DNA from 3 places in the Amorphus sp. 3PC139-8 genome. Region 2 is predicted to be linked to each of the others. Evidence: riboswitches for the same ligand, from Rfam matches in the RefSeq annotation. Region 2 holds a riboswitch; each other region holds the start of a gene.
What was found. A riboswitch is a leader RNA that binds a small molecule or an ion and turns the genes downstream of it on or off. The one in region 2 is predicted to bind thiamine pyrophosphate.
Positions count from the first base shown of each region.

Region 1: linked by a shared signal. The riboswitch ahead of HNS03_RS12445 (hydroxyethylthiazole kinase) and the one ahead of thiM (hydroxyethylthiazole kinase) in region 2 are both predicted to bind thiamine pyrophosphate.
Region 3: linked by a shared signal. The riboswitch ahead of HNS03_RS00820 (ABC transporter permease) and the one ahead of thiM (hydroxyethylthiazole kinase) in region 2 are both predicted to bind thiamine pyrophosphate.

Region 1 is NZ_JABJVY010000011.1:84,335-92,212, forward strand. Features, by position in the region: gene HNS03_RS12425 (methyltransferase) at 84-791, opposite strand; gene HNS03_RS12430 (YbhB/YbcL family Raf kinase inhibitor-like protein) at 911-1,612, opposite strand; gene HNS03_RS12435 (helix-turn-helix domain-containing protein) at 1,709-2,662, opposite strand; gene rpsD (30S ribosomal protein S4) at 2,889-3,506, shown strand; TPP riboswitch at 3,655-3,757, shown strand; gene HNS03_RS12445 (hydroxyethylthiazole kinase) at 3,746-4,507, shown strand; gene thiD (bifunctional hydroxymethylpyrimidine kinase/phosphomethylpyrimidine kinase) at 4,541-5,362, shown strand; gene HNS03_RS12455 (cyclic nucleotide-gated ion channel) at 5,504-6,802, opposite strand; gene alaS (alanine--tRNA ligase) at 6,887-7,878, opposite strand, start outside.
Region 2 is NZ_JABJVY010000014.1:16,929-24,806, forward strand. Features, by position in the region: gene HNS03_RS14135 (hypothetical protein) at 1-143, shown strand, start outside; gene mgtE (magnesium transporter) at 434-1,840, shown strand; TPP riboswitch at 1,920-2,024, shown strand; gene thiM (hydroxyethylthiazole kinase) at 2,132-2,932, shown strand; gene thiE (thiamine phosphate synthase) at 2,938-3,573, shown strand; gene HNS03_RS14155 (Lrp/AsnC ligand binding domain-containing protein) at 3,676-3,912, opposite strand; gene gatB (Asp-tRNA(Asn)/Glu-tRNA(Gln) amidotransferase subunit GatB) at 4,150-5,631, shown strand; gene HNS03_RS14165 (hypothetical protein) at 5,781-6,131, shown strand; gene HNS03_RS14170 (YaiI/YqxD family protein) at 6,243-6,722, shown strand; gene HNS03_RS14175 (GNAT family N-acetyltransferase) at 6,719-7,441, shown strand; gene HNS03_RS14180 (PaaI family thioesterase) at 7,662-7,878, shown strand, end outside.
Region 3 is NZ_JABJVY010000001.1:176,945-184,822, forward strand. Features, by position in the region: gene HNS03_RS00790 (PHA/PHB synthase family protein) at 1-238, shown strand, start outside; gene HNS03_RS00795 (phasin family protein) at 305-652, opposite strand; gene HNS03_RS00800 (CBS domain-containing protein) at 943-1,635, shown strand; gene HNS03_RS00805 (hypothetical protein) at 1,953-2,633, shown strand; gene HNS03_RS00810 (peroxiredoxin) at 3,141-3,776, opposite strand; gene HNS03_RS00815 (ABC transporter substrate-binding protein) at 3,997-4,941, opposite strand; gene HNS03_RS00820 (ABC transporter permease) at 5,035-5,778, opposite strand; TPP riboswitch at 5,958-6,068, opposite strand; gene HNS03_RS00825 (peroxidase-related enzyme) at 6,434-7,030, opposite strand; gene HNS03_RS00830 (NAD-glutamate dehydrogenase) at 7,266-7,878, shown strand, end outside.

The DNA.
Region 1 (7,878 bases), on a different contig from region 2:
CACGTCTTCGCCAGACAGCGCCCAACCATTGTTAAGACGCAATTTCGGACGGAAAACCGGTTCCCACTTTTCCTGAAATTGCTTTAGACCCGCGCGGTCAGCACCGCGAAACGCCAACGTTTGAAGGTGACATCGATCTCCGAAAAGCCTGCCGCGCGTAGCCAGGCGAACTGATCTTCGATATGGGCGCAGCGGTCGAACGCCATGCGCTGGCGCGCCTTGGCCAGCGCTTCGGCCGGTACGCCGGCCCCAGTCACGTCGTCGAGCCAGATCCGATCGTAGCGCGCTTCCGCCTCCGCGCTCGGGCCGAGCACCATTTCCGCGTTGATGAACAGACCGCCGGGGGCGAGCGCCTTGCGGACGCGGGCATAGAGCGACCGTTGCGCCTCGTGCTCCAGATGATGGATCGCGAGCGCCGAGAGCGCGAGGTCCCACGGGCCGCCGATATCGTCGGTCGCCAGGTCCGCCTTGGCAAGCGTCACCCGGTCGTCGCCGTCGAACCGTTTCGCCGCCTCCGCCAGCATGCCTTCGGAGAAGTCGAGACCGGCAATCCTGGCATCCGGGTTGCGCTCCAGCACCATGGCGGAGAAGAGACCCGTCCCAATCCCGAGATCGACCAGGCGCAAAGGCGACCCACCGTCCACCCCCTCGCCACGCTCGCGCCGCCAAATGTCGATGACGTCCAGGGCATTGCCGTAGAACGCATCGAAGCTGGGAACGAGGCCCCGGCGCATGCCGTCATAGTCGTCGGCGGTGCGGCTGAACACGGTGTGGGGTGCGGTCACGGTCATCGGACACTCCATCGAAACACAGAGGCAGTTATGAACTTCGAATAGGGCTGCGCCGTTGCCGATTTCTGCGCTCCGGCAGGAGCCGATCGATCGACGGGCCGAACGCGCACTCTCTTAGCTCAATTGGCCCTCAGATCGGGATTCAAAGTGTAGCTGGCATGCGCCGAACCCGAGGCGAGAACGTGGCCCTTCATTGCCGCTTCCGCATCCGCCCCGGTGAAGGGACCGGAGAGGCCCAGCGACGGCACATCGAGGGCGAAGATCTCGACCTGGTAGTCGTGCACCCGTTCATCGTTCATTGGCGGGCAAGGCCCGTCATAGCCGCCGTATGTGCCGGCCATGTCTGGGTTGCCGGCGAGGAAGGAGGTGAAGACGTTCGCCCCGCGCACGCCGTGGTCGGTGGCACCGATCGGCTTACCGCCGGCAACCACGCCCTCGCTTTCCGCGCCACGTGCAAGTGCCGTCGTCTCCGCCGGCACGTCGACCAGTACCCAATGATGGATGGTGATCCGCGGCGCGTGCTCGGCAATGACGGTTCCGGGCTTGTTGATCAGTGACATGTCCTTTGGCACGTCCGGATCGGTCATCAGGACGGCATAGGAGCGGGTCCCGTCCGGCCCTTCGGACCAGTGGACGGCGGGGCTGACATTCGCCTCCTGAGCCTCCGGCGGCGGGCAAAAGGCGGCGCTATCGGGAAAGCGGCTGGCCTGCGTCAGACCTTCGATCGTCACGTCGAGGCCGTCGGCGAGCGCTCCTGCGTTCGCCAGCAGAAGCATGGCCACCGCCAGGGCCGGCCCGTGCATCGATTTGGCATGTGTCATCGTCCGTCTCCTTTTCATCGCGCCAACTGGGCACGACGATAGGAGTGCGACGATCGGCGAAGGTGCCGGTTGCGATCAGGAATGCGCCGGCTACGATCAAACCCCGGAGGATCGACGGGCACGCATCGCCGATGGCGGCACGCCGAAGGCCTGCTGGAAGTGGCGGGAAAAGTGCGAGCGCGAGGTATAGCCGGTGGCCGCGATCGCCTCGGCGACATCCGCATCGCGCTCCGCCAGAATCAGGCGCGCCGCCTGCATGCGTTCCGAAAGCAGGATATCGCGCAGCGTCGCGCCCTCCCCTTTCAGCCGCCGGCGCAGCGTCGCCTCCGACATGGAAAGCCGCTCGGCCACGGCGGCCGGCGTCCAAGCGTGGTCGAGCCGGTGACGGATCAAAAGCTGGACGGCCTCGGCCACCGAGCGATCCACATATTTCGGCGCGATCGGCAACACGCCGCGTTCGGCCAGCACAAGCAGGATCTCCAGAATGCGATGATCCACCAGACGGCGGGAAACATCCGCGGTCCCCGCAAGCGCCTCGCCGGCATGCACGATCGCGGAGCACAGCGCATCGTCGAGAAACACAGTCGTCCCGAGCGGCGGCCTGGAAGCCGTGAGGCTTGGCCAGAGCCGGGCCGCCTCGATCACCAGCTTGCGGGCGAACGTGATGCACAGCGCCCGATAGACGCCGCTTACCGCGTCGGGCACGTTGACCACGTCGACATGGGCCCCGGCCGGCAGCGCGATCGCCTCTCCGGCGCAATAGGCTCGCCGTTCGGCGCCCGCAATGACCTCCTTCGTCCCCTCCACCACCACGACCAGTGCGGCCGATGGCATCGTGAGTTCGCCCACCGCCTCGCGGGTGCGGGTCACGAACGCGGTCAACACCGAGTGGTCATGGCCGTCGATCAGATGTCGGGTGTCGGTCGCGGCCCAAGGCTGCAGGGCCTGAAGAAGCCGGCGCCGGACATCGTCGTTTGGTGTAGAAGTGAACATGATGGCATCAAAGCGCTCGGCGTCGAGGCAGACAAGCCCGGCCGCCGATCGGCTCACCCCGACGCCATTTGACTTAGCGAGCGCGATCGCCTATGTCACGCGCCTTCGCTGGTGGCAACGCCGGCGATTTTTTCACGCACCCGTGGGACGAGCGGGCGCCTCGTTTCGTCCCTGTCGGCTCTTTGGTCGTTGCGGCCTTTCGGAGCAAAGGAGGGGGCGTGTCCATCGTTCGAAAAGAACCTCCGTTCTCAAGAACAGTCATCACACGAAGGACACCGCTTTCATGTCGAAGCGCCATTCGCAGAAGTATAAAATTGACCGCCGGATGGGCGAAAACATCTGGGGTCGCCCGAAGAGCCCGGTTAACAAGCGCGAGTACGGCCCCGGCCAGCACGGCCAGCGCCGCCGCGGCAAGCTTTCCGACTATGGCGTGCAGCTGCGCGCCAAGCAGAAGCTGAAGGGCTACTACGGCAACATCTCCGAGAAGCAGTTCCGCCGGATCTACGACGAGGCCGTCCGCCTGAAGGGCGACACCTCCGAGCGCCTGATCGGCCTGCTGGAGAGCCGTCTCGACACCCTGGTCTACCGCGCCAAGTTCGTGCCGACCGTGTTCGCCGCCCGCCAGTTCGTGAACCATGGCCACGTCATGGTGAACGGCCGCAAAGTCAACATCCCGAGCTATCGTTGCAAGGTCGGCGACGTGATCGAGGTGCGCCAGCGCTCCAAGGAGATGGTGCTGGTGCTGGAGGCCGTCGGTCTCGCCGAGCGCGACGTGCCGGACTATGTCGAGGCCGACCACTCCAAGATGAGCGCAACCTTCTCGCGCGTGCCGGGTCTCACCGACGTGCCCTACCCGGTGCACATGGAACCGAACCTGGTGGTCGAGTTCTATTCGCGCTGATTGTCGCGCCTTCCAACGAATTTCGGGCCGCCCCTCGGGGCGGCCTTTTTCATGTCTGGCCGTTCGTTTCTGTCAGAACCGGTGGGCAACGCCGCAGCGTTGGGCGCCATCCCTTGCGTCGGGTTTGCAAGCCGACTAAGTCGAGTGAACTGTCTCAAAGGGGTGCCCGAGCGGGCTGAGAGGCGCTAGACGCTAACCCTTAGAAACCTGATCCGGATCGTGCCGGCGGAGGGATTGAGATGACGGATATCACGTCCGCTCCTAATCGCATCGATGCCTTCGCCGTTGCCCGCGTCATAGCGCGGGTGCGCGATTGGGCGCCGCGCGTCCATTGCATCACCAACACCGTCGCCCAGAATTTCACCGCCAACGTGCTCGCCGCGATTGGCGCGGTGCCTTCGATGACGGTCCATGCCGACGAGGTCGCTTCGCTGGTGGAGAGCGCCGACGGCGTACTGATCAATCTCGGTACCCTCGATCCGGAACGGCGCGCCGGGATCGAGGCCGCCGTCCAGGCGGCTCGCGCCAACGGCAAGGCATGGGTCCTCGACCCGGTCAAGGTCGACCGGGTCCCTTTGCGCCGAGCGTTCGCGCTCACGCTGATCAAGCAAGCGCCCGCGATCGTGCGTGGAAACTCCGGCGAGATGACCGCCCTCTTCCCGGCGATCGCGGCGGCAACCGGCACCGCCTTCGCCGTCACCGGCGCCCGCGACAGCCTCTCGGACGGTACCCGCACGGTTCTTGTCGACAACGGCCACCCGATGCTGGCCCGGATGGTGGCGACCGGCTGCGCGCTTTCCGGGCTGATCGCCGCCTGCCGGGCCGTCGAAAGCGATTCGCTGCTGGCCGCTGCCGCCGCGACGGTCGCCTGGGGCGTGGCCGCGGAGCGGGCCGCCATCGGTGTCGCCGGACCGGGCAGCTTCGCCGTCCGCGTGATCGACGAGATCGGCGCGATGGACACCCCCACGCTCGAGCGCCACGCCCTGATCAGCCGGGGTTGAGGCGTGATTTTGCCGTCAGGAGATACGGAAACCATGACCACCCCGATCGCGCTGACCATCGCCGGAACCGACCCCTCCGGCGGCGCCGGCATCCAGGCGGACCTGAAGACGTTCGCCGCTCTCGGCGTCTATGGGGCCTCTGTCATCACGGCGCTGGTGGCCCAAAACACCCAGGGCGTGCGTGCGATCCATGACGTGCCGGTCGACTTCATCCGCGCCGAGATCGATTCCGTGTTCGACGACCTCATCGTCGACGCGGTGAAGATCGGGATGCTGTCGAAACCCGCCGTGATCCAAACGGTCGCCGACGCGCTGGATGCCCACGGCGCCGGCCAGATCGTGCTCGACCCGGTGATGATCGCCGCTTCCGGCGATCCGTTGCTCGACGAGGACGCCATCGGACACGTGCGCGACGTGCTGCTGCCCCGCGCCCATCTGATCACGCCGAACCTGCCCGAGGCGGCCACGTTGCTGGACACGGAAACCGCCGAGACGCCGGAGGCCATGGAGGCTCAGGCGGAACGGCTGCTCGCGCTCGGGCCGGCCGCCGTCCTCCTGAAGGGCGGGCACGGCAGCGGCGCCCAGTCCGCCGATCTGCTCGTCAGCCGCGATGGTGGAGCGCCCCGCTGGTTCGTCGCCGACCGGATCGCCACCAAGAACACCCACGGCACCGGCTGCACGCTGTCGTCGGCGATCGCCGCCGGCCTCGCCAAGGGCCTGCCGCTTGCCGACGCGGTGGCCGCCGCCAAGACCTATCTGACCGAAGCCCTCGCGGCCGCCGACACGCTGACGATCGGGAAAGGCCGTGGACCGGTCCACCACTTCCACGCCCTTTGGCCGTCGGGATCGAAATAGCCGATCGGACTGCGCACCGCGACGCAACGTCCTGCGCAGCCCGCACTGCGCAAATGCCGTTTCGTGGCAGAAACGGGTTGGCCCGAGCGTTGGTCAGCCGACACGTGAAAGAGGAATCGGCGCAAGCAGCGCCATTGCGCATTACTGCGCGCTGCGCGCACTGCGCACCAAGGCTGCGTAAAGGTCCGGTCGGCGCCGCGCGATCACCTTCAGATCGTCCTCGGGCAGGATCAGAATGCGGGTGGTCGTGGTCGCAACCAGCGGGCCTTCGGTCCCAAGATCGGCGACCGACAGTGGCCCTCCGAACATGTCGCCCTCCCCCAACAGGACCGGATCGGGATCCGGTTGCGGGGCGGAGGCACCCCCACCCACTCCCTCTCCCTCCTCCACGGTCGCCTGCGGATCGTCCGAAGGCGGAGGCAGAGGACGCCCCGGGCCCTCCAAGGTGCCGAACACGACGATGAAGAGGTCGGCCGGCTCCTCGTGGGAGTGCACCACGATATCGCCCGGCTGAAAGGAGCGGGCCACCAGCCGCGGCATAATCCGCACGACGGTTGCCGCATCGAGCCGGGCGAAGGCCGGCACCCGACCGATCATGCCCCACGTCACGGTGAAGTCGCGCCGACGGATCACTTCGGCAAAGGCGGAGGACAGGATCGCTGTCGGCAACGCGATGAAGGCGAAGCCCACCACCATGGTGACGACCGCGATCATCCGGCCGAGCGGGGTAATAGGAACCGCATCGCCGTAGCCGACCGTCGTGATGGTCACGATCGCCCACCAGAGCGAGTGGAGCACGCTGCCGAAATCGTGCGGCTGGGCGGCCCCTTCCGCATGGGTGATGCTGGTTGCCGAAATGAGCACGATCGTCGCCAGGATCACCGCGCAGGCGGTCAGCGCACGCCGTTCCGCAAAAATCGCCTCCGCCAGCGCTTCCATGCCGCCGGAATAGCGAAACAGCTTCAACAACCGAACGATCCGGAGGAATACAAACGAGGACAAGTCGAGCGTCACGAACGGTGCCGCCGCAAGCGGCAGGATCACCAGCGCATCGATCAGCGCGGCCGGCGTGAGCATGTAGCGAAGCCGTGCTTTCCATTGCGACAGCAGACGGTAGCGGGGATGCTCCACGCAAGACCACACCCGCGCCCAATATTCGATGGCGAAGATCACCAGCGTCGCCACTTCGACGGTGACAAGCAACCCGCCATAGTCGGCCCGAAGCGCGGGCTCCGTCGCCGCCAGCGAGAAGGCCACGTTGACGAGGACGAGCGCCATCAGCGAGTAGCGAATCGCGATCGCCCAGGGGTCCGGCGAGCCGTCGCTTTCAAGCAGCAGATAGGTGCGGCGGCGAAGCCGCTCCCACGGCGTCCTCGGATGAGGATGCGCTGCCGGCACCTGTCGGCCGGGTCCCTTGGCCTGGTGCGCTCCTTCGGTCACCGCCTGCGCCCTTCCCGTAGCCGGCACCGGACCGCAAACGGCAAGACCGCCCCGGCCGGCGCACCAGCCGAGGCAACCGCCATCTTAGGCCGAGGCCGCAATCATCGTCTCGATCGCCGCAATCGCTTTGTCGGCGTCGACGCCGTTCGGTCCACCGGCCTGGGCGAGGTCCGGCCGTCCGCCACCGCCCTTGCCGCCGAGCGCCTCGGCTCCAGTCCGGACCAGATCGACAGCGTTGAAGGTTCCCGTCAGATCGCCGGTCACGCCAACCACGATGCCAGCCTTGCCGTCGTCCGACCGGCCGACGATGACGGCGACCCCGCTGCCGAGCTTCTTCTTGGCGTCGTCCACGAGGCCCTTTAGATCCTTGCCGCCAATGCCATCGACGGCACGGCCGAGGAACTTCACCGAGCCGACCTCTTTCACGTCGCCGGCACCCGCGCCGGCGCCGGAGGGACCCGCCAGCGCCAACTTGCGGCGCGCCTCGGTCAGCTCCCGCTCCAGCTTGCGGCGATCTTCGGCAAGCGCCGCCACGCGATCGACCACATCGCTGGCCGCGACCTTGAGCACACCGGCAACCTCGCGCAGCCGCCGGTCCTGGCCCTGCAGATAATGGCGGGCGGTGTCGGCCGTCAGCGCTTCGATGCGGCGCACGCCGGCGGAGACGGCGCTTTCCGACAGCACCGTCACCAGCCCGATATCGCCGGTGCGGGCGACATGGGTGCCGCCGCACAATTCCATGGAGAAAATGCGCTCGCGGGCGTTGCCCTCGCGCTCGAAGCCCATGGAAACGACCCTGACCTCGTCGGCATATTTCTCGCCGAAGAGCGCCATGGCCCCGGCTTCGACCGCCTCCTCGCGCCCCATCAAGCGCGTGGTCACGCGATCGTTCTGCAGCACGATCCGGTTGGCGATATCCTCAACGGCGGCGATCTCGTCGGCCGTCATCGGCTTGTTGTGGGAGAAGTCGAACCGCAGCCGCTCCGGCGCCACCAGAGAGCCCTTCTGAGCGACATGGGTGCCGAGCACCTGGCGCAGTGCCTCGTGGACCAGATGGGTCGCCGAATGGTTGGCGC
Region 2 (7,878 bases):
ACATGGTCGACGAAAACGAGATTTTGTCGAATCGAGACAAGTCCCGCCATCCGGAAAGCCGCGGTCTCGACAGCAAATATGTTCAGACGGAGCAGCGTCAGGACACGCCGGAGAATCAGCAGCCGAAGCGGGATAACTCCTGACGAAACGCGGCGACGGGCGCGTTCCGTGAACAATTCGCGCCACGTTCTCGTCCCTGGAGCCTCGATCCACAGCCCCGGCCAAAAGCCGGGGCGATCTCGTCGAACGCCATTTTTCTCCGGCGGGTGATTTCGCCGACAGATCATATCGTCTAACTGTCTCCCCAGTCGTCTCGCGCTGCCACCTCTCGACCCGTGGCCGAAACGAACTAGAACCTTGAAAATCCGTCCGCTCCCGATGTCCTTGGCCACTCCCGCCGTTTCCGTGTGGGCTGTTCCAGAAGGGTCGCTTGATGGCAGATGCCAGCGAAGCCGATATCCGGACCGAGATCGCGCCCCTCTTCCGCGACGATGAGGGCCATCTGAACGCGGCCTATCTCGAGGCGGTTCAGGCGGCGATCGTCTCGGAGGATCGTGCCGCGCTGGAAGAGCTCACGGAAGGGCTGCACGAGGTCGACGTCGGCGAGCTTCTGACAGCGCTGACACCCGAACTCCGGCTCGGCTACATCGAGATTCTGGGCGACGAGTTCGACTACACGGCGCTGACCGAGCTCGACGAGGCGATCCGTCTCCAGATCCTGGAAAACTTGCCGCCGCACACGGTGGCGAATGGCCTCGCCGCGCTCGATTCCGACGACGCCGTCTACATTCTGGAAGACCTGGAAGAGGACGAAAAGCAGGCGATCCTAGCCCGCCTGCCTTTCGCCAAGCGCCATCGGCTGGCCCGCTCCCTCGACTACCCGGAGGAGACGGCCGGCCGGCGCATGCAGTCCGACTTCGTCGCGCTGCCGCCATTCTGGTCCGTCGGCCAGGTCATCGACGCGTTGCGCGAAGAGGACGATCTGCCGGATTCGTTCTACCAGATCTTCGTGGTCGATCCCGCCTTCCGGCTGCTGGGAACCGTCTCGCTCGACCGGCTTCTCAGGACGCCGCGACCGACCCGAATCTCCGAAATCATGAACGAGACCCCGCACACGGTGCTGGCAACGGAGGACCAGGAGGAAGTCGCGCGCGTGTTCCAGCGCTACAACCTCGTCTCCGCGGCGGTCGTTGACGAAAGCGACCGCCTGGTCGGCGTGCTCACCATCGACGATATCGTCGACATCATCGAGGAAGAGGCGGAAGAAGACATTCGCTACCTCACCGGTGCCGGTGACGCTGAGCTGTCGGACACGGTCTACTACACCGCCCGCACCCGAATCCCCTGGCTGCTCATCAATATGGCGACGGCCTTTCTGGCCGCATCGGTGATCGGCCTGTTCGACGGCACGATCCAGCAAATGGTGGCGCTGGCGATTCTAATGCCGATCGTCGCCTCGATCGGGGGCAACGCCGGCATTCAGGCGATGACAGTGACCGTGCGCGCGCTCGCTGCCAAATCCATCTCCACGCGCAACACCGCACGCGTCATCGGGCGCGAGATCCTGGTCGCGCTCGCAAACGGCACGATCGTCGCCGTCGTGGTCGGGCTCATTGCCGGATTGTGGTTTCAGAACCCGGAGCTCGGCGGGGTTATCGCCACTGCACTAGTCTTCAACGTGCTGTGCGCCGGCTTCTTCGGCGTGGTGACTCCGATCGTGCTGGACAAGCTTGGCGCCGACCCGGCGGTGGCGTCATCGGTGTTCCTGACGACGCTGACCGACGTCATCGGCTTCCTCGCCTTCCTCGGCCTCGCCGCCTGGTGGTTCGGCATCTATTAGCCACCCCGAATCATCCTCGGGGCCCAGCGCATCCACTCCGTCCCCTTGACGCGCAAGCCGCGCCCGGTCCACTGTCGCCGTCCGTGAAGCGGGGCGCCTTCGGCACATCGTGTCGAGGGCTGAGAAGCACCCGTCGAACCTGATCTGGGTCATGCCAGCGAAGGGATCTTCACCTGTCGGGACTTCTCCCGATTCGGATGAATTCCTTCGCCTCACTTTCTGGCCGGGCAACGCGTCGATCCGAAGGGTCCGTCGCAGTTCCCGGACGGTTGATTTCGGAGGCGATCTCTCATGAACATCGACGACGTCGCGGACATTGTCGGGCGCATCCGCGAGCGCCAGCCGCTGGTCCACAACATCACCAACTTCGTGGTGATGAACACGACCGCGAACGCCCTGCTTTCGGTGGGCGCCTCACCCGCCATGGTCCATTCGACCGACGAGGTGGAAGAGTTCGTCCGCCTGGCCTCCGCGCTGGTGGTCAACATCGGCACCCTATCGGCGGACTGGGCCGCAGCGATGAAGCTCGCCGCCGGTGAGGCGAACCGGCGAAATATCCCCTGGGCGCTCGACCCTGTCGGCATCGGCGCCACCCGCTACCGCACTCAGCTCGCCGCAGACCTCGTCAGCCTGAAGCCGACGACGATCCGGGGCAACGGCAGCGAGATCATCGCGCTTTCGGGCAGCGTCGACGCCCGCCCCCGCGGCGTCGATAGCCAGCACGGCTCCGAGGCCGCGCTCGATGCCGCACGTGCGCTTGCCGCGCAGACCGGCCATGTCGTCGCGATCACCGGCGTCAGCGACTATGTCACCGACGGCGAGCGGCTTGCCCGCATCGACGGCGGCCATGCGCTGATGCCCAAGGTAACGGGGCTCGGCTGTGCCGCAACCGCCCTGATCGGCGGCTTTCTGGCCGTGGAGCCCGATCCGTTCCGGGCAACGACCGCAGCACTGGCAACCTTCGCTGCCGCCGGCAAGCATGCCAGCGATCACGTGGACGGCCCCGGCACGCTCCCTCCCGTCCTGCTCGACGCGCTGCACAGGCTCGATCGCACCATGCTTGCCGCGAACGCGTCGATTTCGGTGGAGTGAGCGCCATGGCGAAGCCCGCTTTCGACCTGACGCTCTACTTCGTGACCGACCACCGCCAGTCCTTCGAGCACACCTGTGCCGTCGTTCGCGAAGCTGTTGCCGGCGGCGTCACGATGGTTCAGCTTCGCCATCCCGACCTCGACGGCGGCGAGCTTCTGGAACAGGCGCGCGCCTTGAAAGCGCTTCTCGCCGGCACCGGTGTGCCGCTGATCCTCAACGATCGCGTCGACGTCGCTCATGCGAGCGGCGCCGAAGGCGTTCATATCGGTCAAAGCGATCTTCCGCCGTCTGCCGCTCGCGCGATCCTGGGACCGGACGCGATCATCGGGCTTTCCGCGGTGACGGAGGCCGAAATGGCGGCGATCAACCCGGTCGACGTCGACTATGTCGGGATCGGCCCCTATGCGGTCACGACCACCAAGGCGGATGCCGGCGATGCGCTGGGGATCGAAGGCACGCGCCAAGCGGTCAAAATCGCGCCTGTGCGCGCCTGTGCCATTGGCGGGATTGGTGAGAATAATGCCGCGAAGGTGGCCTCCACCGGCGTCGAAGGCATTGCTGTTGTCAGCGCGCTGTCGCTGGCGGACGATCCCCGCGCTGCCGCCGGCCGACTGCGTGCCGCATTCGAAAGCGGACGGTAGCAAACGATCCGTCGTCCATCAGAGAGCGGAGCCAGCGCGCGACCGCGCGCCGGCGTGGGCGACACAAAAAGCCAAACCGGTTCCCACTTTTCCTGGCGTTGCTCAGAACGCCTTGAACGTGATGATCGTCCGGGTATCGCGGATGCCCGGGATCGCATGAAGCTTCTCGTTCATGAACTTGCCGACGTCCTGTCCGTCCTCCAGATAGAATTTGACGAGGAGATCGAAGTCGCCGGCGATAGAATAGATCTCCGAGGCGATCTCGGCGTCTGCGATCGCATTGGCGACCTCGTAGGCCTTGCCGAGCTCGCATTTGATGAGGACGAAGAAAGGCTTCATGGCGCGGCTCCGGATCGTGTCGAGGGCTTCTATGGACTTGGTACAGCGGCTTGTGGAGGCGGCGAAGTGAAGCCGATCACGCCCTGAAGGGCAAGGCCGCCGAGACGGCTTACGGCACGGCGGACTTGACCGATGACCGGCCGATAGCCCAGACGATAGCTTCACGATCCGGCGCCGACGCGCGCCGACACAAGACGGCATGCCCAGGCGGCGTCTGAAAGAACGGTTGAGACGAACATGAACGAAGCGGTGCGCGAAGCCCGGCGCGGCTCTGTCATCAAGGGCGCGACCGGCGATTGGGAGCTGGTGATCGGGCTCGAAGTCCACGCCCAGGTCCAGTCCGAATCGAAGCTCTTCTCCGGCGCTTCCACGGCCTTTGGCGGCGATCCCAACAGCCACGTCTCGCTGGTGGATGCGGCGATGCCCGGCATGCTGCCAGTGATCAACGCCGAATGCGTGCGCCAGGCGATCCGCACGGGTCTCGGCCTGAAGGCGGAAATCAACCTCTCCTCACGCTTCGACCGGAAGAACTATTTCTATCCCGACCTGCCCCAAGGCTATCAGATCTCCCAGTACCAGTTCCCGATCGTCGGCGAAGGCATCGTCTATGTCGACATGCCGGACGGGTCCGTGGTCGAGGTCGGCATCGAGCGCGTGCACCTGGAACAGGATGCCGGCAAGTCGCTGCACGACCAGCATCCGACCAAAAGCTTCGTCGACCTGAACCGCTCCGGCGTGGCGCTGATGGAAATCGTCTCGCGGCCGGACATGCGCTCCGCCGACGAGGCCAAGGCCTATATCTCCAAGCTGCGCACCATCCTGCGCTATCTCGGCACCTCCGATGCCGACATGGAAAAGGGCAACCTGCGCGCCGACGTCAACGTCTCCGTGCGCCGGCCCGGCGAGGGATTCGGCACGCGCTGCGAGATCAAGAACGTCAACTCGATCCGCTTCGCCGGCCAGGCGATCGACTACGAGGCGCGGCGTCAGGTCGGCATCCTGGAGGACGGCGGCACCATCGACCAGGAGACCCGTCTGTTCGATGCCCGCACCGGCGAAACCCGCTCCATGCGCTCCAAGGAAGAAGCGCACGACTATCGCTACTTCCCCGATCCGGACCTGCTGCCGCTGGTGGTCGCCCAGGCCGATGTCGACGATCTGGCGGCCCACCTGCCCGAGCTGCCGGACGCCAAGAAGGCGCGCTTTGTGGCCGACTACGGGCTGACGGCCTATGACGCCGGCGTGCTGGTCTCCGACAAGGCGTCGGCCGCCTATTTCGAGCAGGTGGCCGAGGGCCGCGATGCCAAGCTGGCGGCGAACTGGGTGATCAACGAGCTGTTCGGTCGCCTCAACAAGGAAGGCCACGACATCGAAGACAGCCCGATCTCGGCATCCCAGCTCGGCGGCATCATCGACCTGATCGCCAACGAGACGATCTCCGGCAAGATCGCCAAGGACGTGTTCGAGATCGTTTGGTCGGAAGGTGGCGATCCCGCCAAGGTGGTCGAGGAGCGCGGCCTGAAGCAGGTGACCGACACCGGCGCGATCGAGTCCGCTGTCGACGAGGTGATCGCGGCGAATCCGGACAAGGTCGAGCAGGCGAAGGCGAAGCCGTCCATGGCCGGCTGGTTTGTCGGCCAGGTCATGAAGGCGACCGGCGGCAAAGCCAACCCGAAAGCGGTCAACGAAATCGTCAAGGCGAAACTCGGGGTCGAATAGCGCCCGAGTTGGGCCCAGCCGGCGCCATAAAGAAGTCGCAGTTGAATTGGGAACCATTCGACTGCGTCCCGTCTTTTCTATCCAATCGCTCCTTGCGACTTTGCTTGCAGAGATCCGGCAAAGGGGCGCGTGGATAGGAGGACTCTTCGATGTCCCGGATGAACCTTGCCTTGATACTTGGCGCAGCCATCGCCGCCGCGCCCATTGCCGCCTCGGCCCAGAACAACCCGCCGGCTTCGGTGGTCATCATGCTCGATCAGCAGCGTGCCAGGCAGGCTCCGCCGCCGCGTTACGATCGCGACCCGCGCCACGGCAGGGACCACGGAGGCCACCATCGCTACGAGCGGGATGCGTATCGCCATCCGGGTCCGCCGCCGCGGCGACCCCACTACCACCGAGGCCCGCCGGCCCATGCGCCAGCCTACGGCTATCGAAACGGGCCGCGCTACGAGAGGCAGCAGATCGTACCCGGCTTCTATGTGGTGACGCCGCGCCGCTGATCGGCGTAGCGATTGAAACGAACAGGCGCGTCGGCCATGCCGGCGCGCTTTTTTGTTCTCTCTGAGCGAGCGCACCGCTCGCGGCACTTGGCCTCGTCTCGCAAGGCGCGCATAACCGGCCGCATGAGCATCATCTACATCGACGCCGACGCCTGCCCGGTGAAGGAGGAAACGCTGAAGGTCGCCGAGCGCCACGGGCTTCAAGTGGTCATCGTCTCCAACGGTGGCATCCGGCCAAGTCGCGACCCGATGGTGAAGACGGTGGTGGTGCCGGAAGGGCCTGACGCAGCCGACAAGTGGATCGCCGATCGGATCGGTCCCGGAGACATCTGCGTCACCGGCGACATTCCGCTCGCGGCACGGTGCCTGGAAGCCGGCTCCCAAGCGCTGAAACACAACGGCGAGCCGTTCACCCCGGCCAATATCGGCAACATGCTCGGCATGCGCGACCTGATGGCCGACCTGCGGGCCTCCAATCCGCTTGCCATGGCCGGCGGCGGCAAGTCTTTTGCCAAAACGGACCGATCGCGCTTTCTCCACGCACTGGACCAGATGGTACGTCGCGCAAAACGAGAAGGTGAACGGACATGACGGACGATGGGACGACCAACCCGCTCGGCCAGCCGATTGGCGCAGAAGTGCCCGGCTGGGAGCAGCGGCCGCATCCGCCGCGCACGCCGATCGAGGGGCGAATCTGTCGCATCGAACCGCTCGATCCGGACCGCCACGCGGGCGACCTGTTCGCCGCCGTCTCGGCCGACACCGAAGGGCGGATGTGGACCTACCTTCCCTACGGACCGTTCGTCGAGGAAGACCTCTATCGCGCGTGGCTTGCGGAAGCCGCTACCGGCTCCGATCCACTGTTTTACACCATCGTCGACACCGCGACCGGCAAGGCACTTGGGCTTGCAAGCTATTTGCGCATCGACACCAGGAACGGCTCCATCGAGGTCGGCCACGTCGCCTATCCGCCGGCCTTGCAGCGCACGATCGCGGGAACGGAGGCCCAATTCCTCCTGATGCGGCGCGCCTTCGACGAGCTCGGCTACCGGCGCTACGAGTGGAAATGCAACGCTCTGAACGACGCCTCCAAGCGCGCGGCCGAGCGTTACGGCTTCACTTATGAAGGAACCTTCCGTCAGGCCGCCGTGGTCAAAGGCCGAAATCGCGACACGGCATGGTTCTCCATCCTCGACAGCGAATGGCCAGCGGTGCGCGCCGGCTTCGAAGCTTGGCTCGGCCCGGCGAATTTCGACGGCCAGGGCCGGCAGACGCAATCGCTCGCCGACTTGATCGGTCTGCATAGCTAACATGCCGGCGAAGGCGGCCCGGCACCTCTATAATCGGCCCGTCAACGTTACCGCGTTCATCAAATATCGGTGGTGAAACGATTACCGGAAACGAAAAGAATGAACGCATGTGGGTGAGGAATCGGGAAAGGCGATGAACGAGTTAGCCACAAGACAGTTCGAACCTCGCGATCCGGACTATGAGCGCAGGATCCGAGACAGTTTCGCGCGACAGGGGTTCATGACCACCCTCGGCGTGGAGATCGACCGGATCGCGCCAGGCGCCGTCGACCTTGCCCTACCCTATCAGCCGGGCCTGACCCAGCAGCACGGCTATTTCCATGCAGGCGGCACCACCACGCTCGCCGATACGGCGGCCGGCTATGCGGCCCTGTCGCTCTATCCTTCCGGCAGCGGCGTGCTCACGAGCGAATTCAAGGTCAATCTGCTCAACCCGG
Region 3 (7,878 bases), on a different contig from region 2:
CTCCAATCCGAAGGCGCACCACCGTATTCTGGAAAAGCTGGAGGATGGGCCCTACGTCGACCCCGACACCTGGCTTGCCACCGCGCCGCAACGCGATGGCTCATGGTGGAGCGCATGGACCGACTGGCTCGCCAACCATTCCTCCCCGGATCGGGTCGCGCCGCCGACTATGGGCAATTCCGACGCCGGCTACCCCCCGCTTTGCGACGCGCCGGGCACCTACGTCATGCAGAAATAAGAACAGAGCCCGAAAGCAAAGTAAGGCGAAGCGGTTTTCCGCTTCGCCTGGCAGCGTTCTGCGAAATCAAACCGCTTCCCGGCTGATGACCGCCTGCGCCTCTTCCATCATCTTGGAGGTCGCGGCGCTCACGTCGCCGGCGGTGTCCTGCATGTAGGTGGACTGGGCGTCGATCACTTCCGAAAGGGTGCCGCACTTGGCGAGTTCGCTATAGAGTTCGGCCTGGGCCTCAAGTCGATGGCCCGCGAACCGCAGCGCTTCGGACGCGACGGTGAGCGGAACATCGACCGCCATCCGTTTCCACAGCGTGAAGAACGGCCCCGGATAGACCACGTTCTCCGCGAACATGGGACGGAAATCGAACACGTCGGCAAAGGCGCGCGCGCCGGTTTCCTGCTGCTTCTGGTCAGACATGGTGAACTCCCTTCTCTCCGGGCCGCGATCGTGAAAGCCATTGCAGCCACTTCAAAAAAAGCAGAGCAGGATGCGGGCGGATAACCGGCACCCGCTTACTCCGCGAACCTGCTCGGCCCGCCTCGACGGCAGGCCCTCAGGAGGACGTTGACGGATCTCATGTGCGGCCGCATTGACGTCGCGCAAGGGATTGCTTTTCCGTTCGCCCGATAAATTGTTCGGGCGTAGCCAATTCAACCGGTCGCACGTGCCTTGTGCACCACGCGCAGCGAACATCAGGGAGTAGTGAGATGCAGGTCGGAGACATCATGACGGTGGGCGCGGCGACCGTTTCGCCCGAGACCACGATCGCGGAAGCCGCCCGCTTGATGCTGGAGCACCACATCAGCGGACTTCCGGTGGTGGACGCCAATGGCGCGCTCCTGGGCATGGTGACGGAGAAGGACCTTCTGCGCCGCTCCGAAATCGGCACCGAGCAGGACCATGCCCATTGGATGGAGCTGGTCATGAGCGCGACCAAGCTCGCCGACGAATATGTTCGCGCCCATGCCCGCACGGTGGCCGACGTGATGACCCGCGACGTCGTGACGGTGTCGCCCGACACCTCGCTCTCCGACGTGGTTGCGATGATGGAGAAGCACGGCTACCGCCGCCTGCCCGTGGTCAAGGACGGAAAGGTGACGGGCATCGTCGCGCGCGCCAACTTTTTGCGTGCGCTGGTGCGCCGGGCCGAAGGCACGCCCCCGGCGACGGCGGACGACCTGGAGATCCGCTCCAAGATCGTGGACGAGATTCATGAGCGCGGTTGGGTTCCGACCTCCAGCATCGAAGTGCTCGTGACTAACGGCGTCGTCGAGCTGAAAGGTGCCGTCGTCGATGGACGCATCCGCGACGCGCTGCGCATCGCGGCGGAGAACACCGCCGGCGTCAAATCGGTGGAGGATCACATCGAAATCGTGCCGGCGATGCCCGGCTGGATCTGACCCCGACATCCGGCGGGACGCGTCGATCTGCGTCTCAAGAGAGCGGGATGCGGAAAGGGTCGGCCCTGATCGTCCATCTCCGCCCCGTTCGAGCCGAGTGACGCGGAATTGGGCAAAAGCATCGGCCAATTTCGTTTGTTCGCGGAATTGTTCCGCCCTCGCAGAGACTTGAGGGGGGAAGTCCAGATTGCCGAAAAGTTCGGCTTCGGACAGGTCCAATTCCGTGATAGTGTGCAACGCAACAAAATCCGAAAACAAGTCATTCATCTTCGGTGCGGAAGGAGGCGCCGCACCGCCGCGTATCGGATTCTTGTGTGATGAGCACCAAGGCCTTTTTGACCCGTCTGACCTTAGCCGCCCTTCTGACGGCGTCCGCCGCTTCGGCATATGCCGACGATGTGCGGCCATTGGATCTGGCCCTGTCAGGCGACACCAACCGCAACTATGCCGTGACGGTGAGCACCCGCACTCCGCGCTGGTGGATCCCGAAGGTGGGCACCGATCTCAATTTCCAGGTGGCCGCGCCGCCGATCCCGAGCGTGCGTCCGGGATTGCCGCCGTCCGAACCCACCGGAGCGGTGTGGTCGTCGCTCACCCTGCCCGGCAGTGGCGCAGGGCTTGCCTGGGATAGCGCGAAGCTTGAGTTTCGGGTCGACCCATCCGCCCGCTCCAGCACGATCAACGTCTCGACCACGCGGACGTGGGCGATCGGCGCACGGGTCTCGGCCAGCTTCACCGACACCTATTCGCTGGTCCGCAATGAAACCAGCGCCGAGGCGGATTGGGGTGCAATCAACGCCTTCCGCGTCGACTACAAGCCGAGTGGAACCGCTTTCGTGGCGGAAAATCTCCGTTCCATCGACGACGACGATTGGCACACCAACTTGCGCGCCGAACAGGCGCTCGGCTTCGGCCTGAGCGTTTCGGCCTCCGTGAGCAATGTCATGTCGGAAGATATCAGCCGCACCGTGCTCGCGAGTTTCTCGCGGACCTGGTGAGCCCCACGGGCCCCGAGACTTCGTCTTTTCCCCCACGCACAAAAAGAGCCCGCGCCTTTCCCAAGCACGGGCCCTGAAGACTTTTCCGCTCAGATGGAAACATCCGAGCAATAAGAAATGACTGCAGATTCAATAGGTTGAGCATGTCCGGTTCAAATTGAGTCAATTCGAACGGCACAGGCTCTATCGACCGCTCTTCAAGAGCGGGACAATCGTTTGAATTCGCGCGCTTTACCCACTCAGCCCTCACCCGGCCTTCGCCGGGGCGAGCGGAACGAGGGAGCGCCACTTTCGACCGAGAGCATCAGCAAACGATCAGCATCGCCTGATGCTCTCGATCTTTTTCTATCGCGCCGGCCTTTGCGAAAAACGGAACTCGCTTTGGTCGGCGGTCTGCGCAAAAACGAGACCCGGCCCGCTTTCCCGGAGTCACGGAGCGGGTCGAAGTTCTTGTTTCGACGCGCGTCCGAACGGACAACCGGTTTCCACTTGGCCTGGAAACGCGCTCTAGTCCTGCGGCTGCGGAACGAGCCGCAGGTAGGGCTTCAGCGCCTTCCAGCCGTCGGGATACTTCTTCTTCGCGTCCTCGTCGGACACCGACGGCACGATGATTACGTCCTCGCCCGACTTCCAATTCACCGGCGTGGCGACCTGGTGCTTCGCGGTAAGCTGGAGCGAATCGATCAGCCGCAGGATCTCGTCGAAGTTGCGGCCCGACGAGGCCGGATAGGCGAAGGTCGCCTTGATCTTCTTGTCCGGGCCGATGATGAACACCGAGCGGACCGTGAAGGTGGTGTCCGCATTTGGGTGGATCATGTCGTAGAGCGAAGCGACCACCCGGCCGGGATCGGCGATCAGCGGGAAGTTCAGAGCCGTGCCCTGAGTCTCCTCGATGTCCTTCGACCAGCGCTCGTGGTCGTCGAGCGGATCGACCGACACGCCGATCACCTTGACGTTGCGCTTGTCGAATTCCGATTTCAGCTTGGCGGTATAGCCGAGCTCCGTGGTGCACACCGGCGTGAAGTCGGCCGGATGCGAAAACAGGACGGCCCAAGAGCCGTCGATGTAGTCATGGAACTTGATCGGGCCGCTGGTCGACTCGACCTCAAAGTCGGGCGCCGTATCGCCGATGAGCAGAGCCATGGCACGTACCTCCTTCGTTGGGTGTTCGTTTATGTGGGCCTCGCAGCCCCTGAGATCTAGAAATGGCGTCTCGTTCTTGCGGCGGGGTGCGAAACAGATTTTCCCGTTCCCCGCCGCATACGCACATTAGCCCCAAACGAAATACGCCGACAGGCGGCCGATCGTCGCCGGTCTCAGCGATTCCCGGTAAGTCGAAAACCGGTTCGCCCGGCACACCCGCTCAATGCGGGTCCAGCTCGACGGCGAATTGATTGACCGGGACCGTCTCCTCAATCAGCCCGCGCTCTTTCATGAAGGCGCCGAACTGCTGGTAGCGGCCGTGATCGAGTGCGGCGGGACGCAGCGCGAAGCGGCGCAGCGTGGCGGCAAAGGCCTCGCGGTTGAATTCGTCGTTCAGATCGGGATGTGCGCTCGCGTACACCTCGAACGCCTCCTCGGGATGATTGGTCTGCCACATCACCGCCCGCTCGACCGCCCTCAGAAAAGCGGCCAAGCGCGGGTCGTCGAGTCGGTCGTTTTTGGCGACGAAGATTAGCTCGTCATAGGTCGGAACCCCGTGCTCCTCCGGATAGAAGGCGCGGGCGTCGACGCCCTGCAACCGAAGCTGCGGAAGCTCGATGTTGCGGTAGGCGCCGATCACGGCATCGACCTTCTTGGACAAGAGCGCCGGCGACAATGCGAAGTTCACGTTGATCAGCTCCACATCGTCGATCGACACTCCGGCCGAGGCGAGCATGGTGCCGAGCAGCGCGTCCTCGACGCCGGCAACCGCATAGCCGACGGTCTTGCCCTTGAGATCGGACAGCTCCTTCACCGGTCCGTCGGCCAGGACGAGCAGCGTGTTGAGCGGGGTCGCGACCAAAGTCCCGATCCGCACCAGCGGGAGCCCCTCCGCCACCTGCTGATAAAGGCTCGGCTGATAGGTCACCGCAACATCGCCATCGCCGGCCGCGATCAGCCGCGGCGGCGCGCTCGGATCGGAGGGAGCGACGAGCTCCACGTCCAATCCTTCGTCGGCGAAATATCCCTTCTCCTTGGCGATCACGAGCGGGGCGTGATCGGGATTGACGTACCAGTCGAGCAGCACGGTCAGGGGCTCCGCAGCCCTGGCGGGCACGACGGAAATCAAGGCGGATAGCAGGGCCGCAGCGGCCAATCGGAACATGACGAAAGTCTCCTTGCGATTTTATTTCGCGGCTAAGTGACGGGAAGGAGAGATCAGAGCCTCCGGCGCCGGGAACCGTCGGAGGCTCAGGCCCTATTGCGTTTCAGGCGCCCACGGCGTCAGCCGTCGGGCAAGCGCGTCGACCGCGAGTCTGAGCGCGACCGCCATCACGGCGAGAAGCGCCAACGCGGCGAACAAAACGTCGGATTGCAGCCGGGCATTGGCGTGCAGCATCACGAAGCCAAGCCCGGCGGAGGAGCCCACCCATTCGCCAACGACGGCCCCAATCGGGGCGACGGCGGCGGCCACCTTGAGCCCGGACAACAGGCTCGGCAGCGCGGCCGGCACGCGGATCAGCGCCAGCGTCTGCAGCCGGCTCGCCCGATTGAGCCGGGCGAGCTCCAACAGGCCGGCCTCGGTCCGTACAAGCCCGTCATAGAAGGCGGAGGCCACGGGGAAATAGATGATCAGCGTCGCCATCACGATCTTGGAGGCCATGCCATAGCCGAACCAAAGCACCAACAGCGGCGCGATCGCGAACACCGGCAGGGCCTGGGTGGCGATCACCACCGGCAGGATCACGCGGCGCGCCGGCGGGAACGCGCTCATGGTCAGCGCCGTCACCATGCCCGACAGGACGCCGATGGCGAGCCCGAGCAGGATTTCACTCGCCGTCACCAACGCATTGGACAAGAGGTAGGCGCCGCGCGTGTTGAACGCGCTCGCCACCTCCAACGGGGGTGGCAGGATGAACGGCGGCAAGGCGAACACCCGGATCACCGCCTCCCAAAGGAGGACGAGACCGGCTGCCACCAGAATGGCGCGGAGAACGGACATCGCAGCGAAGACGCGGGACGCGTGGAGCGAACGCGTCAGACGCGCGCGGTCACGTGCCGGCGTTGACCGGCAACGGCCCATTGCGCACGGGGCCGCGAGACGTCGAGGGAGAAAAGAAGAGGATGCAGCATGGGATCTACCGTCCAAAACAAGCGGAATCGGGAGATCCGGGGATGACGAGCGGCGGTCGTGTCCGTCCCTTCGCCGGTATGACCCGGATCAGGTTCAAAGGGTTCGGTACCGGCCGGCACCATCTCAGCTCGCGTGTGCGAACACCCCTCGGAACGACACCCAGTGTTGCGCAAGCCGATCGCCGCCGCAAGCCCTGCGGCTTGTCTGAAGAGACAAGCTGATCGACCCTGCTAATGGAGCGGGATGCCGGCGGAAAACAGTGCCCCCTTTTCCTCATCCCGCTCAAGATCAACCCCTTCGGGCTCTTGTCCGATGGGACGAGTTGATCGCTCTTCATTCATGGAGCGGGATGCGGGCGGAAAACCGGTCCCCCACTTTTCCTCATCCCGCTCAAGATCAACCCCTTCGGACACCGTCCGATGGGACGAGTTGATCGCTCTTCATTCATGGAGCGGGATGCGGGCGGAAAACCGGTCCCCACTTTTCCTCATCCCGCTCCAAGCCGAGTTCACGCGAATCGCGCTCACCGTCCGCGTGCGTGGTAGTCGGCGTTGGGGCGCATGTCGGTCGCGGTCGCGACCCGATTCGACATGTTGAAGAATCCGATCACCGAGGCGATGTCCCAGATCTCCCGCTCGGTGAAGCCGGCGGCCCTGAGCACCTCGCGATCGCCCTCGCCAACATCGAACGGGGTTTCCGTCAGCTTCCAGGCGAAGTCGAGCATGGCGCGCTGGCGCTCGCTCAGCCGGGCGGCGCGGTAGTTCATCACCATCAGCTCGCCAAGCGCCGGATCGCCGGAGAGCTCGCGGACCGCCGACCCGTGCGCGACCTGGCAGTAGTAGCAGCGGTTCGCGCTGGACACGACAACGGCGATCATCTCGCGTTCCAGCTTCGACAGCCCGGACTCGCCCAGCATGAGATCGTTGTACATGTCCGTGAACGCGCGCAGCTTCGTCTCGTCGAAGGCGTAGGCCTTGAGCACGTTCGGCACCAGGCCGAGCTTTTCCTCGCACTTGGCGAAATAAGCCTCGGTCGCCGCGCTCAACGGTTCGCCGCGCGAGACATCAAGCGCGGTCACCGGATCGTCGAAGTCGGGGCTTGCGGGCTGTTGATCGCTCATGGTCGTCCTCCCTTTCCGCCGGCAGCCGGCGGTTTCGCGATTTTGTCGAACGAGCTTCCCGCGACCGCAGGTTGGGATCAACGGCCCTCCCCCCAAAAGCTTCATGAAAAGAACGAAATCCGCGTGCGATAGGAGCCCATTCAGCCGGCATCGCCAACCGATGAACTGCGCGCTGTTGCCGCAGGGCCGACGAGCCGGGTACGACTTTCTGGTGAGGAACCGTTCGGAGGGCGCAATGCTCGATCGCTACGACGCGGAAAAGACCGAAAAGATCGCCGCCGCCGTCGAAACCATTCCAGCCGATGGAGACGGCGCGGACCGCCGACGCTTCACGGAAGCCTTCTACGCCAGAGGCTCGGCGGAAGACGTCATCCAGTACGGCGCAGACGAACTTGTCGCCCTTGCCGATGCCGCCTGGACCCTGTTTCAGGAGCGCCCGCCGCGCGAAGCGCTGATAACCGTTACCAACCCGGAATTCGCCACCGCCGACCGCGCCCATCGTGGCGTCACCGTCATCAACATCGTGAACGACAACATGCCGTTCCTGTTCGATTCGGTGATGAACGAGCTGATCGAATTCAGCGCCGATGTCCGACTGGTGCTGCACCCGATCCTCGATTGCCGCCGCGATCCGGAAGGCCATCTGATCGCGTTCGGCGGCGATGCCTCGAGCGCCGAAGGTGCCGAGCGCGACAGCTTGATCCACATCCACATCGGCCGCATCGAAAGCCCCGAACGCCGCAGCGCGCTTGCTGAACGCCTCGGCCAAACCCTCGACGACGTGCGGGTCGCCGTCGACGACTGGAAGCCGATGCGCGCCCGCGTGCAGGAGGTGATCGGCCGCTACA